DNA from 2 places in the Rhodococcus sp. NPDC057297 genome. Region 1 is predicted to be linked to the other one. Evidence: riboswitches for the same ligand, from Rfam matches in the RefSeq annotation. Region 1 holds a riboswitch; the other holds the start of a gene.
What was found. Region 1 has a riboswitch for S-adenosylmethionine ahead of ACFULT_RS11455 (aminotransferase class V-fold PLP-dependent enzyme). Riboswitches for the same ligand answer to the same signal wherever they lie in the genome.
Positions count from the first base shown of each region.

Region 2: another riboswitch for S-adenosylmethionine. It lies ahead of ACFULT_RS12190 (putative leader peptide); the one in region 1 lies ahead of ACFULT_RS11455 (aminotransferase class V-fold PLP-dependent enzyme).

Region 1 covers NZ_JBHUZE010000003.1:318,107-323,900, reverse strand. The annotation lists gene ACFULT_RS11480 (TetR/AcrR family transcriptional regulator) at 1-75, opposite strand, end outside; gene ACFULT_RS11475 (membrane protein) at 188-1,180, shown strand; gene alc (allantoicase) at 1,186-2,148, shown strand; gene ACFULT_RS11465 (YbaK/EbsC family protein) at 2,214-2,687, shown strand; gene ACFULT_RS11460 (hypothetical protein) at 2,718-3,227, opposite strand; gene ACFULT_RS11455 (aminotransferase class V-fold PLP-dependent enzyme) at 3,366-4,709, opposite strand; SAM riboswitch class IV at 4,761-4,876, opposite strand; gene ACFULT_RS11450 (Pls/PosA family non-ribosomal peptide synthetase) at 5,104-5,794, shown strand, end outside.
Region 2 covers NZ_JBHUZE010000003.1:462,405-468,198, reverse strand. The annotation lists gene ACFULT_RS12210 (ABC transporter ATP-binding protein) at 1-222, opposite strand, end outside; gene ACFULT_RS12205 (ABC transporter permease) at 219-1,109, opposite strand; gene ACFULT_RS12200 (ABC transporter permease) at 1,102-2,076, opposite strand; gene ACFULT_RS12195 (ABC transporter substrate-binding protein) at 2,079-3,695, opposite strand; gene ACFULT_RS12190 (putative leader peptide) at 3,796-3,891, opposite strand; SAM riboswitch class I at 3,896-3,998, opposite strand; gene ACFULT_RS12185 (LLM class flavin-dependent oxidoreductase) at 4,064-5,164, opposite strand; gene ACFULT_RS12180 (MFS transporter) at 5,209-5,794, opposite strand, start outside.

The DNA of each region.
Region 1 (5,794 bases):
GTCCTGCAGTTTGGCTGCGGCGTAGCCGTTCTCCGTGAATTCGTCGGCGGCAGCGTCGAGCAGACGTTCGCGCACGTTTTCGCGGCCGGGCCGTTGTGTCGGCGCCCACTGTGCTTGACCTCGTCCATTCACGATACCTAGAGTATTCAATACCTGAGGTATTCACAATTGCGTCGAAGGGACTCGCATGCGCAAGGTCGTCTGGATCGCGTTCGGGGTACTGCTGCTCCAACTCGGCTTCATCGCCAGCTACGTTGCCGCGTTCCATCAGCCCACCCCGCGGGACATCCCCATCGCCGTGGTGGCCGAGCAGGGTCTGCCCGCAGGAATCGACACCGACACCGCGGACAAGCTCAACGCCATCGACGGCTCACCGCTCGACGCGCGTGCGGTCGCCAGCACCGAAGATGCCAGGTCGTTGATCCGCGACCGCGAGGTGCTGGGCGCCTACGTGGTCAGCGCCTCGGGCACCGACACGGTCATCACGGCAAGCGCCGCGGGCAGTTCCATCTCCGCTGCCCTCGAGTCGATCTTCACCGAGGTCGAGGCCTCGCAGGGCCGTCAGTTCGTCGTCCGCGACGACATTCCCGTCGGGATCCACGACAACCGCGGACTGTCCGGGTTCTACCTGTCCGTCGGCTGGGTCGTCGGCGGATACCTGCTGGCCGCCGCGATCGGCCTGCTCGTCGGCGCCCCGAAGTCCCGCCGCGACGCCGCTGCCCAACTCGGAATCTTCGCCGCGTATTCCGTGCTGTCCGGTGCGCTGGGAGCACTGATCGTCACCCACCTGCTCGGCACGTTCGCCGGTCACTGGTTCCCGCTGTGGCTCCTCGGCACCGGGGTGGTGTTCGCGACGTCGATGTTCACGCTCGGGCTGCGCGCGGCCATCGGAGTGGCGGCGGTGCCGATCGCCATCATCGTGTTCGTGATCCTCGGAAACCCGAGTGCCGGAGGCGCGTTCGGACCGTACGTACTCCCCGAGTTCTACGCTGCCGTCGGACGGTGGATCACGCCGGGAATCGGAACCGAGGGTGTGCGCAGCATCGTGTACTTCTCCGGGACGGGCCTCGGCCAGCCTGCGCTGGCCCTCGCGGTGTACTCGGTGGTGGGAATCGCCCTGCTGTTCGCCTTCACGAAGGCCGCACGAACCGAGCAACCGGACGCACTCCCAGTATCCTGACCACCATGACAACCACCTTCCCCCTCCCTTTGCCAGATCTCGCGGTGCGCACTCTCGGCGGCGCGGTCGTGTGGGCGAACGACGAAACGTTCGCGGAGAAGGAGAATCTGGTCAAGCCGGGGAAGGCCGATTACCAGACCGCCACCTTCGGTCACAAAGGGCAGATCTACGACGGTTGGGAGACGCGGCGGCGTCGGGAATCGGGTTACGACGAGGCCATCGTGCGGCTCGGAGCGCCCGGTGTCGTCGACGCAGTCGTCGTCGACACCGCCTGGTTCACCGGCAACTATCCGCCGGAGATTTCCGTCGAAGCGGCGTCCGTCGAAGGCTTCCCGTCGGCGAAGGAGCTGTACGAGGACACCAAGTGGGAGACCATCGTCCCGAAAAGCGCCGTCGAGGGCGACTCGGAGAACCGCTTCAAGGTGGCCTCGGACGAGCGCTGGACCCACGTCAAGCTCAGCATCTACCCGGATGGCGGTGTCGCACGGTTGCGGGTGCTGGGTCGAGGAAAGCCGGATCCGCGTTTCATCGCCGCAGGCCCGTTCGATCTCGCGGCGCTCGAGAACGGCGGGTACGTCTCGGCGTGCTCCAACATGTTCTACAGCTCACCCAACAATCTGTTGTTCCCCGGACCGCCTCGCTCGATGGGCGAAGGATGGGAGACATCACGCCGCCGTAACGACGCCAACGACTGGGTCCAGGTCACCCTCGCCGGAACGGGCACCATCCACCTGGCCGAGCTCGACACGTCGTGCTTCCTCGGAAACGCTCCCGGTGCAGCGTCGTTGAAGGGCAAACTCGGAAACGGTGAATGGATCGAACTGCTGCCGCGCACTCGTCTGCAGCCGGACACCAGGCACCGCTTCCTGCTCGATCACACCGAGCCGGTGTCCGAGGTGCGCATGGACATCTTCCCCGACGGCGGCATGGCGCGGCTCAGGCTGTTCGGCGAACTGCGCACCGAGTAAAGGCGCACCGAGTAAAGGCGCAACGAGTAACTGCGAACGGGGCCGAGTGGCAATACCATTGGAAGATGCCCCGGCTACTTCACCCGAACGCAGCCCACGTCGCGGACATTCTGATTTCGCGCGGACACCACGGCGTCGTCGTCACCTCGCCCGAACCGACACCGACGGCCGAGGCCGCCGCTGAATCGTTGGGTGTCGCCGTCGGCGCGATCGTGAAGTCGCTGGTCTTCCTGCTCGACGACGACCCGGTTCTTCTGCTCGTGTCGGGTGCACACCAGGTGAACCTGGAGGCGACGGGCGCCCGCCTCGACGGAACCCTGACGCGTGCCCCACTCGACGTCGTCAAACACGCGACCGGGCAGCCGATCGGCGGCATCGCGCCCGTCGGCCACCCCACCAACCTGCCCACCTACGTGGACGAGTCACTGGCCGAACACAAAGAGCTGTGGGCGGCGGCAGGGCATCCGAACACTGTCTTCCGGACCACCAGTGCAGAACTACTGCGCATCACCGCAGGCCTCGCGGTCGCCGTCACCTGAACACGTGACCGGGCCGCGAGGTGCCCTGAGTCAGGACGCGAGGACTCGGCTGCGACGAGCGACGCCCGCACCTTCGAGAACTGCATCCGCTGCGAAGACCACGCCGCGGTCCTCCAGCCACGGCACGACACCGTCGGCGACGCGGTCCAGATTCCGGGACGTGGGCCCGACGGGTACCAGCGTCACACCGTCGGCGACGTCGGCTGCCTTGACGTCGGCGATCAGGCCGGCCAGGCCGGACGGTGTTCCGACGTAGCGAATGGATCCGGGGACCGTGGGCGCGTCGAGGGCCGCGAACTCGCGGCGAGCCGTCCTTGCGTCGTCGGCGATGTGGATTTCGATGTCGAGGAACACGGCGACGCTGTCCGCGTCCTTGCCCACCTCGACGGCCTCGGCGCGGGCACGAGCACGTGCCTGCTGCCCTTCACGAAGGTCGGCGGCGTGGATCCGCACGACTGTCTCGGTGGGGGCTGCGTCGGTGATTTCGGTCCACTGCGACGGGTGGACGAGTGCTACGCGTACGGCTGAACTGTTCGACATGAAGGTGAAGTCCTTCTGATGCAAGCAGGGATATGACGGCTGAGGCCTAGCCCGAACGCCTACACGAACCCGAAGCGGTACGGCACAGATCGACGTAGCGATCCGACCAGAGTCCGCTCTGCGACAGAGCAATTGCTGTCATGAAGCGATGCTAACCGTTTGTGTGGCGCATGGGGATCCCACGCCTGCGGCACCGTCGACCAGATCGGGGAACGGGCGGGGATCCGGCACCGGATTCCACCATCCGCCGTCCTCCTCGTACGTCCAGGACGGGCCGTCGGTTGCGAGGGTCCGGACCGCGTCGATCAGCCTGTCGACGTCGCTTCCGGAACTGCCGAGCCCCAGGCTGGCGCGTACGGCTCCGCCTGCGTGGCCGAGCCTGGACAGCAGTGGATGAGCGCAGAACTTGCCGTCGCGCACACCGATTCCGTGCTCTGCCGACAGGTACGCGGCGATCTCGCCCGGGCCGTACCCGTCGACCGTGAATGTGACAATGCCCACAGTGTCCGGGGCGTCGCTCCAGACCGTCAGAAGGCTGACGCCGTCGATCGACGACAAGCCGTCGCGCAGACGGTCGGACAGTTCGCGCTCGTGCGAGATCGATCCTGCCGACTCGTGCAGAGCCAGCGCCTCGCATGCAGTGGCCAGTGCGACGACTCCCAGGACGTTCGGGGTTCCGGCCTCGTGACGCGCGGGCACCGGCGCCCATTCGGTCCGATCGATCGAAACCGAGCGCACGGCGCCGCCTCCGGCGAGGTACGGCTCGGCCGCGTCGAGCCAGTCCCGCTTGCCGACGAGGACGCCTGCACCGTGTGGTGCGTACAGCTTGTGGCCGGAGAACGCGAGGTAGTCGACACCCAGATCACCGATGTCGATGCGGCGATGCGGCACCAACTGCGCGCCGTCGACGAGGATGCGCGCGCCGTGCGAGTGCGCGAGCTGGGCCAGTTCGCGGATCGGCAACACCTCTCCGGTGACGTTCGATGCGCCGGTGATCGCGAGCAGCGCAGCAGGTTTCGTCTCCAGTTCGACCTCGACGCGCGTCAGCGTCTCGGCGATCGAGTCGGCGGCGACCACAACGCGACGGTCCCTCCAGGGCAACAGGTTCGCGTGGTGCTCGATGTCCAGCACCACGGTGTCACCCGGCACGCACCCGGCGAGCAAGTTCAGCGAATCCGTGGTGTTCCTGGTGAAGACGACGACCGAATCCGGTTGTGCGCCCACGAAATCGGCTACCGTCACCCGAGCCTTCTCGTACGCAGCCGTGCACACACGGGATGCGTACCCGGCGCCGCGATGCACGCTCGAGTAGTACGGAAGCAACTCGGCGATCCGTGCGGTGACCTCGGCGAGCGCAGGCGCACTGGCCGCGTAGTCGAAATTGGCGTACGTGCAACTCGTTCCGTCGACCAACGGGACCTGAAGGTCAGCTCCGCTGACGGCGGCGAAAGACGCACACGAGTTGTTCAGAACAGCAGTCATGACAAATAACCCCTTGTCGATCAAGGGACCCGACGTACCTGTCAGAAATCGAGTCCGCGCTTGCTGCACCGGTTTTCCGGCGCCAGCCAGGTCGTCACCCGGAGCACCCCACCGCGGAGGAGGGTTGCCGACCAGCAAGCCGGGGCTCGATGCTGGTACTCATGACCTGAAAAGAGGATGGCAAACGTGGCGAGGGATTGTCAACCTCCCAGGTAGGAAACCCTTCGACGGGGGCAAACGGGGCACTTCCTAGTAGAATCCGCGCAATGCCGAGCTACGACTTGTGTCGGAAGGGGACAGCCGAGACTGTTCACCTTCTGGACAACCGAACATGAGATAACGACGCGCGACGTTCGTTCGAATTTCGGTACCACACGAGAAGAAGGACACCCGGTTGTCTGTGCAATCACCATCGGAAACGGCCGACACCCGCAACGGGGTTCCGCCCGAGTTCCTGCGCGGTGAGCGTGCTCCACAGGAACGCACGCTCATCGACATCCTGCGGTCCACGACGTCGCAGTTTCCCGACGCACCGGCCATCGACGACGGCACTGTCTCCGTCAGCTATCGCGAACTGATCGAGGACATCGACGAAGGCGCTCAGTGGCTGGCCAGGGCCGGCGTCCGGCGCGGCGATCGCGTCGGCATCCGGATGCCGTCCGGTTCCTTCTCTCTGTACGTCGCAATTCTGTCGATCCTGAACGCAGGCGCCGCCTACGTGCCGGTCGATGCCGACGACCCCGACGAGCGGGCCGAGCTCGTCTTCGGCGAGGCCAAAGTGACCGCTGTTGTCACAGCTGGCGGTATCGCCGCAGGTACGGCCGAGAAGCAGGACACACCCGCCCCCGATGCTCTGACGACCCCGACTCCCGACGACGACGCGTGGGTCATCTTCACCTCCGGCTCCACCGGCACCCCGAAGGGTGTTGCGGTCAGTCATCGCAACGCAGCGGCGTTCGTCGACGCCGAGGCTCGGATGTTCATGCAGGACGATCCGCTGGGACCGGGCGACCGTGTCCTCGCCGGCTTGTCGGTGGCGTTCGACGCCTCGTGCGAGGAGATGTGGCTGGCGTGGCGGCACGGTG
Region 2 (5,794 bases), 140 kb from region 1:
ATCGTCGATCCGCTTGCCGTCGAAGCGGACTTCGCCGGAAGTGATGCGACCCGCGCCGGGAAGCAGACCGATGATCGCGTGTGCCGTCGTCGATTTGCCCGATCCGGACTCACCCACCACCGCCACCACTTCGCCGCGCTCGACTGTCAGCGACACTCCTCGGACCGCGGCACCGTTGCCGTAGTCCACCTGGAGGTTCTCGACTTCCAGAATGGGGCTCATCGTGTGCCTCCCTCGATTGCGTGGCCGACGCGGTGCGCCGACAGGACGACGGCCACGATCACCAGGCCGGGCAGTGTGGTCATCCACCATGCGGTGGCCAGGAAACTCCGGCCCTCGGAGATCAACGATCCCCACTCGGGTGTCGGTGGAACAGCGCCGAATCCGAGGAAACTGAGGGCGGACACCGCCAGCACCGCCTGGCCGAATTCCACTGCGGCAAGGGCGATGACCGGTCCGTAGGAGTTGCGGAGAATGTGGCGCCCGAACACGTCGTACCACCGGACGCCGGAGGCGTAGGCGGCTTCGACGTACAGCGACTGCCGCACACGCAGCACTTCGGAGCGCATGACGCGCGCGAAGTTCGCGACGAGGGAGACACCGACAGCGATGGCGACGTTGCGTGTACCGAACCCGAGCGCCGTGACCAACGCCAGCGAGAGAAGAAGTGCTGGAATCGACAGCAACACGTCGACGATGCGCATCAGGATCGCGTCGACGACGCCGCCGACGGCGCCTGCGAGCAGACCGATCAGCGATCCGGCCACGAGTGCAATCGCGACCGCGAACAACGTTGCGGTGAGCGACAACCCGGCACCGTGGACGACGCGGGTGTAGAGGTCACGTCCGATGTTGTCGGTTCCGAACCAGTGCGCCGCGCTCGGCCCTTGCAATTTGTCCGCAGGCGTTCCCTTCAGAGGGTCCCCACTGGCGAAGAGCGAGGGAAACAATGCGAAGCCGACGGCGAGAACCAGTACGACGACCGACAGCGCCAGCCAGATGTTCTTCACCAGTGACCGCACACGCGGTCTACGACGAACAGGGTTCGGCTTCGGGACGACGGGTTCAGCGGTGGCGACCGTCTCGACGCGGGTCAGGATGTCAGACATGTGCCTTCTCCTTCGCGGGAGCGGACTGCTTGTACTCGGACACGATCCGAGGGTCGATCAACGGATAGAACAGGTCGACCAGCAGGTTGACCAGAACGAACACCAGCGACGTCAGAACGACGATGCCCTGTACCACAGGAATGTCCTGCGCCAGAACGGACGTCTGAGTCAACCTGCCGACACCGGCCCTGGAGAAGACCGTCTCCACGACGACCGATCCGGCGAGCAGGTTGCCGACGAGTACACCCGCGATGGTGAAGGCCGGAATCGAGGACAGCCGCACGACGTGCTTGGTCTGTACTCGCAGACGTGACACTCCCTTGGCGCGGGCAGATTCGACGAACGGTTGCTTCCAGGTCGTGGTCATCGATGTGGCGAGAACCTGAGCGATCACGGCACCCGTCGGCAACGCGAGCGTGATCGCAGGCAGCACGAGCGACGACGCTCCCTGGTCACCGAACGCGGGGAAGATCCTGAGTTGGAACGAGAACACCTGCAGCAGAAGCAGCCCGACCCAGAAGGTCGGCACCGCGACGCCCAACGGCGGGATGGAGAACAGAAGGGTACGCAGCCACTGGACACGCGTGTAGGTGGCCAGGAAGGCAACCGATCCGCCGAAGATCAGCGACAGCACCAGCGCGGTCGTCGCCAACGCCAGGGTGCTCGGCAGTGCGTCGAGGATGGCCGTCGTGACCTTCTGACCGGTGGCGATGGAAAACCCGAAGTCACCTCGCACTGCACCGCTCAGAGAGTTCCAGTACTGCACCCACACCGGCTGATCCAGTCCGTATCGCGCCTGCAACTCGGCGATGGCCGCCGCGTCGACGGGCGTACCGGACCCCGCCGAGTCGGCGGCGATGCTGACGGGGTCCGACGGCAGAAGGAACAGCACGATGAACGAGATCGTGAACGCCGCCCAGAGAACGAGGACGGCCTGCACGACGCGCAGTGCGAGATAACGAATCATGGTTATTGTCCGCTCAGCCAGGTGTCGAAGAACTGCAGCCGGGCCGACGCCTCGAACTTCAGGTCCTGCACGTTCGGTCCGGCACCGATGGCCTGCGACAGTTCGATCGTCGGAATCCACAGTCCGTTGTCGAGAACCTGCTGCTGCGCGGTAGCGATGATCTCGTTCCTGGCAGCGGTGTCGGTGGTGGCCAACTCCTCGTCGAGCGAGGCGTCGAGGTCGGGAATCGGTCCGCGGGCGTTGAGGTTTCGCCCGTCCACGGCGAAGGACGTACGCAGGATGTCGCCGTCGGCGCGGGTGCTGTTGTAGTACGTCGAGTCGTAGTCCTTCGTCCCCTGACGCGCCGTGGCCTCGGAATTGGAAACGAGCTCGAGCTGCAGATCCACTCCGACGTCGCGAAGCTGCTGCTGCGTCAGTTCGAGGATCGCCTGATTACCGGCGAACACCGCGCTGAACATGACCTTGAACGAGAGCTTCTGGCCGTCCTTCTCGCGGATTCCGTCGGCACCGGGCACCCAGCCTGCTGCGTCGAGAATCGATTTCGCCTTCTCCGGGTCGTACGTGACGTCCGCCAACTCCGTGTAACCGGGGGTCTTGCTGGCCAGCGTGCTCGTCGCGACCTTGAAGTCGGGTCCGAGAATGGTGTCGATCAGTTCCTGACGGTTGATCGCCGGCACCAGCGCCTTACGGACCTCGGGATCCTGCAGCACCCCGCGAGTGACGTTGGGTTGGAAGCCGAACGGTGTGCCCGGGTTGGACGTCGTCAGAATCTGCCCTCCGGTGGCCTCGATCTGCGGCGCGTCCTGAGGAAGCGCGTCGGAGATGGCGTCGAGCTGGTTGGAGGACAAGCTGCCGGTACGCACACCCGACTCGGGTACGACGGTGAACTCGATCGTGTCGAGGTATGCCTCGCCCTCGTGTCCGAACACGTCCGAGCCCCAGTCGTACCCGGTGCGCTTGGCCAACGTGACCGACCTGTCCTGCTGATAATCGGCGTAGGTGAACGGCCCGCTGCCGACGTTGGAGCCGTCGCACCGTTCCTCGGCAGGCTTGGCGACGGTGGACAGCGCCTGAAGGCCCAACTGCGCCGTCGACGTCGCCTGCAGGAACTGTGCGTTCGGGCCGTCGAAGTCGACCTGCGCAGTGAGCGGGTCGACGACAGTGGTGCCCTGGTAACCCGACAGGTAGCTACCACCGAGCGGCGACTTGGCCGTGGTCAGGATGTTCACGATCGAGTCGAAATTGGCCTTCACCGCCTCCGCGTCGACCGGTGTGCCGTCGCTGAACGTGACACCGTCCTTCAGCGTGAACGTGAACGACGACGCGTCGGGTGCGACTTCCCAGCTCTCTGCGAGCCAGGGAGTGATCTCGCCCGTCTCCGGGTCCTGATCCGTCAGCGAGTCGACGACCTGCCTGACTACGTAGATCGTCTGGTTGGTTCCCGACTGAGCGGGGTCCGAGCAGGTGGGAGCCCCCGACAGTCCGTAGCGCAGAGTGCCACCGGCGGTGGGCTCACCGGCGTCGGCCGCGGTGGATGCCCCGCCACCGCCACAAGCTGTGAGCACGATACTCAGGGCAGCGACAGCGCTGACACCTGCAAAAACTGAACGTGAAGACACCGAGATACTCCGGATCTTGATAGGACGCCATCGACGCGCGCGAGATCGCCGCGCCGAACCAGGCGGAAAGGGATGAAGAGCGTGCAGTCCGAGTTGAAACTCAGCGGCGACAGATCGAGCCGGACAACCGGCACAGATCCACGTGAATACGGCCCCAGGCCGTGACGAAGCCCTCGCTGTGCTGCGTGCTGTTCATCGTTCCTCCATCGGTCCCGGCGGTAGCACCCTCACCCGCGTGTTTCACCCCGCGGGGGGTTGCTGCGACGTCATGGAGCCAGGTCTCTCGGTCGCTCTGGATGGTGTTTCGCCGACGAGTCTACGACGACGCAGGCGGGTCACGCCAATTGGGTAGGTTTCCTACCGGCAAACTAGGTGAAGTTCTTGCGCAGTACTTCCCCGAAGTGCTCGGCCTCCTCGAGGTGCGGATAGCCGGAGAAGATGAACTCCTCGATCCCGACGCCGACGTACTCGCGGATTCGCTCGGCCACCTCGTCGTGGCTCCCGACGAGGGCCGTGCCCGCTCCGCCGCGGACCAGCCCGAAACCGGCCCACAGATTGGGTCCGACCACAAGCTTCGTTCGGTCCCCACCGTGCAGATCCAGCATTCGCCGCTGCCCTTCGGATCCGATGCTGCGCAACGCTTTCTGGCGCCGCGCAACGAGTTCGTCGTCGACACCCGAGATCAGATTCTCCGCGACCTGCCACGCCTCCTCACTGGTTTCCCTCGTCACCACGTGCAGGCGAATCCCGCCGCGAATGCTCCGCCCCTTCTCCCTCGCGGCGGCCTTGACCGCGGCGAGCTTGTCCGCGACCTGCGCGGGCGGTTCTCCCCAGGTGAGAAACACGTCCGCCTCGGAGGCTGCGACGTCGATCGCCTCCGGCGAGGACCCGCCCAGGTACACCTCGGGCAGCGGAGTAGATGCGTACCCGCCGAATCCACCTGCAGGCCGGTCCACCTCGTAGAACTCACTGTGCACCGAGACTGCCTCGCCGTCGCCCACGGCTCGCGCGATCTGGAGGAACTCCTGCGCTCGACGGTACCGCGACTGCTTGTCCAGCGTGTCGCCGTACGCTCGCTGCTCGGCGTCGTCTCCACCGACGACGACATTCAACAACGCACGTCCGGCCGACAATCGTTGGAACGTGCTCACCATCTGCGCGGACAGGACAGGCGCCACGGCACCGGGACGAAAAGCCACCAGGAACTTCAGATTCTTCGTCGCCGAAATCAGCGCTGACGTCACCAGCCACGCGTCCTCGCAGTGCGCACCCGTCGGCGTCAGAACCGCGTGAAAACCCAGCCGATCGACGGTCTGCGCGACCTGCGTGAGGTAGTCGAGCGACGCCTCCCGGTGGCCGGTGTCCGCAACGACGACTCCGGTGGCCCCGATGCCGACTCCGTGCGACGCGCCACCCAGACGTTCGTCGTCACCGCCCGTCGGGAGAAACCACGAGAACTTCGGTGTCACCGAGGCCTTCTGGCTCACTTCAGTTCGTGTCGCTTCTGTTCGTGTCACTGCTGTCTCCGATCAGCTCTACGCCTGCTGTCCGTCACTGCACATACGAGAGACCCGATCAGCATCATGCCACTGACCCCGAGTCCGAGGCCTGCCGCACGCCCGAAGTCGGTGTCGTCGGCCGCGAGCACCCCCAGGTAGATACCCGGCACCGCGGCGAGGGAAATTGTTGCCGAAAGTCGTTGGGACAGTTGCAGAAATCCGGCCGCGACGCCGTTGGCCTGGGGAGGCGAGTACTCGAGCGTCATCGCGCGATTCGGTGCGTCCACGAATCCACTTGCCACGCCGGACAACACCGCGAGCACGACGAACGCCGGTACCGTCGCACCCCGGGGCAGGTATGCGATCACGCCGATGTAGCCGGCCACCACGAACAGTTCGAGCACGATCGCACCGACCACGGCACTCCGGCCGAACTTCGCTACGACCCTCCATCCGAACGCAGACGTCACCGCCATCAGAATCGAACTGCCGACCATGATCAGAGCGGCCTGCAGCGCGGGGTATCCCAGGCCCTCGATGAGGTAGAGACTCAGCACCGCCTGCAGCGCCAGCACGGCGCCGAACCAGAACATCGCAACG